3 regions of the Dehalogenimonas loeffleri genome follow, and region 1 is predicted to be linked to each of the others. Evidence: riboswitches for the same ligand, from Rfam matches in the RefSeq annotation. Region 1 holds a riboswitch; each other region holds the start of a gene.
What was found. Region 1 has a riboswitch for molybdenum cofactor ahead of moaA (GTP 3',8-cyclase MoaA). Riboswitches for the same ligand answer to the same signal wherever they lie in the genome.

Region 1 (2,267 bases):
CTGACTTCCGTCATGATCTTGATGGTAGTCTCGCCCTGATATTCAAAATCAACGGTGACTGAGGTGATTAGCAAAGGGTGACATAACGGGATTAATTCCGGCGTTTGTTTAACCGCCATGATACCGGCGATACGCGCCGTGGCCAGGACGTCACCTTTTTTTATCTGGTTCTCCCTGATCAGACGCAGCGTTTCCGGCTTCATACGGATAAAAGAGACGGCCGTTGCCCGCCGGTTGGTGACGGCCTTGGCGGTCACGTCCACCATATGAGCCTGACCGTTTTCGTTCACGTGTGATAATTCCATCAGCATCAGCCCCCGATCTGCCTCATCTGCCGGCCGCCCACCGCCATTTCCTCCAGATTGTGCCGTTCCGGTTTCGCCATGACGGCTTGAAGCAGCAGGTCTTTGATATCCTGCTCGGTACCGCCCCTGCGTATAACGTTTTTTAAGTCTAATTCAGTATCATTCAACAAGCAAGGGCGCAATTTGCCGTCGGCAGTCAGCCGTAATCGGTTGCATTGTCCGCAAAAACGATGGCTGATAGGCCGGATAAACCCGATAGTCCCCTGGCCGGATCCGAAACTGTAATAGTTCGCCGGCCCGGCGCCGCTGATACAGCATGCCCAGAGTTGTCCATTTTCGGCTTCAATCCTATCCTTGATTTCCGCGACCGATAGAACCTTGGAATTGTCAGAACCCTCAAACGGCATATATTCAATAAAACGTACATGCCAGCCTTCATATTTGGCTTTTTGGGCGAAACTCGTTATCTCGTCGTCGTTAATGCCCGGCATGACCACCATGTTAACCTTGATGGGGGACAACCCGACGCGATGGGCCTCTTCAATTCCTTCAAACACCCGGTCCAGTTGTTCACCACCGGTTATCCGGGCGAATCTGTCCGGTAAAAGAGAATCCAGAGATACATTGATGCGTTTCAAGCCGGCCTTTTTCAGGTCAGCCGCCTGGGTTTTGAGCAGCGTGCCGTTGGTTGTCAGTGAAACATCATCAATATTAGGTATGACTGTTAAAAGTTTAATCAAATTGGACAGCGCCGGACGGACCAGAGGTTCGCCCCCGGTCAACCGGATGTGCCTGACTCCCATACTTGCGGCTACGCGGGTCACGGCAGCAATTTCTTCGTAAGAAAGTATGTCGTTGTGAGACAGATGATCCAGTCCGCCGTCGGAACAATATACGCAACGCAGGTTGCAGCGGTCAGTCACCGAAATTCGGAGATAATTAATGCGCCGGTTATAGGCATCTAAAGTGCCGGTAATGCAACTGGCTTCAGTCACGACTAAAAAAGCCTCCAAAAGAGGCGGCTGAATATTCCGCCCTTCTTTCCAAATACGGGAGGTGCCGCCGTTTCCAACGACGCCCTAAAGGTCGTCGGCCATGCCGTTTGGGATTAGGCCTAACGACTCGAAGGGAAACTAGATATATTCTATCACCCGGTACTAGTACCCGGCAAATACGATTATTTTCCCGCTTGAATCAATTTAAAATTTTAGACTGGGATCAGCATTTCCGCCAGATTAACCAGTGTCGCTACCGGCACGCCGCTGCTGCCTTTGGTCAAGTGGCCTTTTTCCTTATCCCCCCAGGCGGTACCGGCGATATCCAGGTGAACCCATGGTGTCTGGGGATTGATGAACTCTGACAGAAACAGTCCGGCGGTAATGGTGCCGGCAGGGCGGCCGCCGACATTTTTAATATCGGCATAATCACTCTTGTATTGGTCGCGATATTCATCCCAGCCCGGCAACTGCCAGACGCGTTCGCCGGCGCTTTCACCGGCTTTAATCACTTTTTGCAACAGGGCTTCGTTATTAGTCACCGCTGCGGAAGCCTGAGTACCCAGAGCAATAATTACCGCTCCGGTCAGCGTAGCCACGTCAATCAGGGCTTTCGGATTTTCCCGATCAACAAACGTCAAAGCATCGGCCAAAATCAATCGTCCCTCAGCGTCGGTTGAAATAACTTCAACCGTTTTGCCGCTGTACATCTTGAGCACGTCGCCGGGCTTGAAGGCCCCGCCGTCCGGCATATTTTCGGTAGCAGGTACTGCGGCGATAACGTTCAACGGCAATTTCAAGCGGCCGATGGCACTCATGGCGCCGATTACCGATGCGCCGCCGCTCATATCAAATTTCATCTCCTCCATTTTTTCGGACGGCTTGATGGATATGCCGCCGCTGTCAAAGGTCAGGCCTTTACCTACCAAACCGAGGTCCCAATCGTTTGCAGTACGTCCTTTGTAAC
Region 2 (2,267 bases), 320 kb from region 1:
GGAAGAACAGGGCGTTAACCTGGCGCTCAAACTGCGCGAACTGAAACTGGTCTAAGAGGATAATAATGAGCGAGAACAAAGGTATTTTAATCATCACTACCGCCGCTGACGGTAAAACTGCCGCCTCAGCCGCGGAACTGTTCGGTGCTGCTTCGTCGGCAGCACCTGCCGGGGCGGTCAATGCCGCCGTCATCGGTACCGGGACCGCGGCGGCGGCCCTTGAAACCGGCACCTTCGGCGTCAGCCGGGCTTTTGCCATTGAAACCGCAGAACGCCTGCCGGGTACGGTTATCAACGCCGTCATCAGCGCCGTCAGCGCGTTGAAACCATACCTCATAATCATGGCCGAGGACGACCTGGGCCGGGACCTGGCGCCGATGCTGGCATCGGCGTTACAAACTGCCGCGGTGACCGATGTCGTCAGTCTGAAAAACGAGAACGGCCAAACGGTCATTACCCGCCCGGTGTACGGCGGCAACGCTCTGGCAGATTATGTCATTGAAACCGAGCCTCAAATCATCACCATCCGTCCCAAAGCCTTTGAACCGGCGGCAGCCGGCAACGGTCAAACACCCGAAATAACCGAATTGTCTTTACCGGCTGATGAATGCAGTGTTTGCCTGGTGGAGCGCTTTGAAGTCAAACAGGAAGGGCTGCGTATTGAAGACGCTAAAATCGTTATCGGCGGCGGTCGCGGTCTCGGCGGACCGGAGGGTTTTGCCCAGCTCAAGGAATTAGCAGACCTGGTCGGCGGCAGCGTCGGTGCCTCCCGGCCGCCCTGTGACCAGGATTGGTGGCCGGAAAGCGCCCAGATTGGCATTACCGGCAAAGTCATCGCCCCTGACCTGTATATCGCCATAGGCATTTCCGGCTCATCTCAGCATCTGTCCGGCGTCGCCGGTGCTAAAACAACCGTGGCCATCAACAAGGACCCGGAGGCGAACATCTTTAATTCGGCAACCTACGGCATTGTCGCTGACTGGAAAAAGGTCTTACCGGCGCTGACCGTCAAGGTCAGGGAGCTGACCGGGAATTAACCCGGTTGACGGTATTAGTACCATGTGCTAATATGCTGCCATAATTGAATATTGATCTCTGAATTCCTGGAACCTAAATCTTTTTAAGACATGGTGCCGGGAACGGCGGGTGGATTGACCACCCCAAGGGTCGCCTCGGAAACGGGGCGGTCTCCCGTGATTTGGAAAGGAGAGTAGCCATGACTGGGGTATTGTCTGGCCGCGCACCTCCTTAAAAAAGAGGTGTTTTTGTTTCTACGGAAATATTATTGTTGAAGGAACTTAATGATGAAAAGGTTTTGGCTAAAATTATCAACGGTGTTGTTTGCGGCGATGCTGGTCGCAATCAGCACAGTCGGTTGCGGAACTGGTAACCCCGACCCTACCATTCAGCCCACGGCAACTACTGATGAAGGGTTATCCATTCTGGATCCCTCCATCCGGTTGCGCATCGCCACCACAACCAGTCTTTATGATACCGGCTTGTGGTCATTACTGGAGCCCATGTTTGAAGACAAGTACGGAGTTGAGGTTGATGTTCTCTATGCCGGTACCGGTATTTCTATTGAATACGGTAAACGCGGTGATGTTGATCTGATCGCCGTTCACGACAAGACCAGAGAACTGGCGTTTATCGCTGACGGCTACGGTCTCGAGCGTTCGGCCTTCGCCTCGAACTATTTTGTCATCGTCGGCCCGGCTAATGACCCTTTAGGGTTGAAAGGCCTGTCGCCTGAGGCTGCCTTCCAGAAACTGGCTGAATCAGGAAGCACCAAATTCATCTCCCGTGGTGATGATTCCGGGACCCATGCCAAGGAAAAGGCTATCTGGGCTGCCGCCGGATTCAACTATGCCGATATTCGGCAAGCCGGCGATTGGTATGTGGAGGCTGGTCGCGGTATGGGCCCCACTTTGTTGATGGCCAGTGAACTTCAGGGATACACTATATCAGACATGGGAACGTTCCTAGCCTACAAAGGCAACACCGGTCTGGCTGCGATTGTCGACACCGGTTCCATTCTTCTTAATGTCTATTCCGCCATTCCGGTAAATCCTGATAAAGTTGTGGGAGTCAGGAATGCCGAGGCGGCACAGATTATGGCTGAATGGTTGATGTCCAAGGAAATTCAGGATATTATCGGACAATACGGGGTTAAAGATTACGGAGCACCCCTCTTTAAACCCACCTACGGTATCGAACCGACTGAATAAGGAAAATTGTGGAAGCTATTTGGCTGGGTCTGCAAAAAG
Region 3 (2,267 bases), 760 kb from region 1:
CCACCGCCGCCTTTCACGCGGCCGGAGATGCCGGCCAATTCCCCCATTGCGGTCAGTCCTTCAGCCCACAAAAACTGTATTACAATGTAATGCCGCACCGTTTACTTAAGTTAATCATCAGGTTTTTACCATTGTTTGGGCAAGACCCAAAGCGTTTCGGAAGAAATCATGACATTGACCTGACAACCATCGTCAATCAGACGCTGCCCGCCACAACCGTAATTAAGCTGGATAGGCGCTCTTTGCGGATTCGTCACGCAGCCTCCATTTGCCACCAAAGTCAGATGCAAGGGGGGTCTCTACGCCGCACTGTATCAAACCTCTTGGAAAGATTCAGCGGTGCCAACGATGTTTTTAGCCTGGCGTTTCCCCAACAAAGCGGTGGCAAAACGGAAAATGATCTTTTTCAAGACTTGCCACCCCGAGTTTAGAGGCTATTGTCTGGCTTCTTTGACACTTTCGCAGGGGTCTGGGGGGTGATTTTATTAACCTCAATCGGGGCTGAACCCCGCTTGATACCAACCTCTGGTCCGCTATTCTTATTGACACTATTAATGACCGGTGTTAAAATCGCTCCGATTATTAAAGTGTAATTCTTCGAGTCTCCCGGCCTGGGGCGTTATTTGCTACGGTCGGTTGACCGGCAGGTAGTGTAACTACCTCAAAGGTGACGCTGAGAAATCGCGGTGCCTCCCATTATGGAAAGGAGATTGCATACATTCGTTGGTGCGGGTCCGTTGTGTGGGTAAAAACTCCCCAAAGTTAATAATTAACCATGATATTATTGCTTTCTAACTTTAACCGCGACACAGCTCAATGCATCAATCTTTGCATCACAAGATTCACATTTATGTTAACTTCTCCCTTCAACCTTCATCCAGAATTGAAATACCGCATATTGACCAACTCAGGGCTTTGATGGTCATTTCCGTGATGAAATAATTTCTTAAATACAAACCCGGGAAAGGAGTTACAATATGCCCGTAGGTATGCTCATTGACACTACCAAGTGCATCCTGTGCCGGTTATGCGAGGTTGAATGTCACAAGTTCTACGAACTTAAGGACAAACGGTTCGCCGGTACGGACGACGCTCCGGAACTTGACGCTTATCACTATGTGGTTTTACAGGCGCATCAGGTACCCTATTATGACCGGACACAGGTCATCGGCGTCAGCAAACGCTGTCTCCACTGTTTCAGTCCGGCCTGTGCCTCAGTCTGTCCGGTAGGCGCTCTGCACAAAGAACCCAACGGCGCCGTCGTCTGGGAGGAAGGCAAGTGTATCGGCTGTCGTTATTGCCAAAACGCCTGCCCTTTTGACATTCCTAAATTTGAATGGGATGAACCCTGGCCCAAGATTTCCAAGTGCATCTTCTGCAATGACCGTAAACTGGCCGTTGGTGAAAATCCGGTGTGCTTTGATGTCTGCCCGACCAAAGCTATCCGCTTTGGAGAACGCGCCGATATGATTGCGCTGGCGCATGAGCGAATTCAAAACGAACCTGACAAATATTACGACCATATTTACGGCGAACATGAAGCCGGCGGTACCGCAGTGATGTACATCAGTTCGGTCGCCCCAGAGGAAATCGGCTTCATTGAAGTTGAAAAGGAACTCTACCCCCCGTTGACCAGGGAGTTTCTCAGCAAGATTCCTCTTGAAATATCCGCCATCGCCTTGTTCCTGACCGGCACCTATCTCTTCCGCACCCGCCGGGAAGCTAAATTCAAGGCAGAAGCACTCCAACAACCCAGCCAGGAGGACCGAGGTTAAAATGACAACACAACTGACTCGTCGTAACTTTGTTGGACTCTGTGCCGGCTCTACCGCGGCCTTAGGCCTTTCACTCTTTAAGAATCCGGAATTTGAACGACTTTTTGCCGCCGGCTTGAATGAAGTACCGGTTATCTGGTTTCAGGGATCTGGCTGTAACGGTTGTTCCGTATCCGCACTCAACGGTTTCCCTGTCACCATTCAAGACCTGTTGCTCTCCGAGGTTGTCACCGGTAGCCATGTCAGCCTGCGTTTCCACAATACCGTCATGGCCGCCCAGGGCGACCTGGCCATGCAAGCCCTGTACGACACCGAAACCGGTCCTTTCGCCCTTATCGTGGAAGGCGGCATTCCGCTGAAAGACGGCGGTATTTATTGTGAAGTTGGCGAAAAGGATGGCCACGGCATCCCGATGACCGAAACCATTGAACGCTTAGGTAAAAAAGCCATCGCCACCATTGCTCTCGGCACCTGCGCTTCATCCGGCGGCAT

Region 2: it holds a riboswitch for molybdenum cofactor, as region 1 does, so the genes downstream of both, V8247_RS00940 (substrate-binding domain-containing protein) here and moaA (GTP 3',8-cyclase MoaA) in region 1, are expected to answer to the same signal.
Region 3: it holds a riboswitch for molybdenum cofactor, as region 1 does, so the genes downstream of both, V8247_RS04705 (4Fe-4S dicluster domain-containing protein) here and moaA (GTP 3',8-cyclase MoaA) in region 1, are expected to answer to the same signal.

The regions. Positions count from the first base shown of each region.
Region 1 covers NZ_CP146612.1:1,660,674-1,662,940, reverse strand. The annotation lists gene moaC (cyclic pyranopterin monophosphate synthase MoaC) at 1-305, opposite strand, end outside; gene moaA (GTP 3',8-cyclase MoaA) at 311-1,300, opposite strand; molybdenum cofactor riboswitch at 1,326-1,446, opposite strand; gene V8247_RS08545 (leucyl aminopeptidase) at 1,513-2,267, opposite strand, start outside.
Region 2 covers NZ_CP146612.1:207,889-210,155, forward strand. The annotation lists gene V8247_RS00930 (electron transfer flavoprotein subunit beta/FixA family protein) at 1-55, shown strand, start outside; gene V8247_RS00935 (electron transfer flavoprotein subunit alpha/FixB family protein) at 66-1,037, shown strand; molybdenum cofactor riboswitch at 1,082-1,225, shown strand; gene V8247_RS00940 (substrate-binding domain-containing protein) at 1,302-2,228, shown strand; gene V8247_RS00945 (ABC transporter permease) at 2,237-2,267, shown strand, end outside.
Region 3 covers NZ_CP146612.1:900,554-902,820, reverse strand. The annotation lists gene V8247_RS04710 (PIG-L family deacetylase) at 1-431, shown strand, start outside; molybdenum cofactor riboswitch at 584-726, shown strand; gene V8247_RS04705 (4Fe-4S dicluster domain-containing protein) at 978-1,775, shown strand; gene V8247_RS04700 (hydrogenase small subunit) at 1,777-2,267, shown strand, end outside.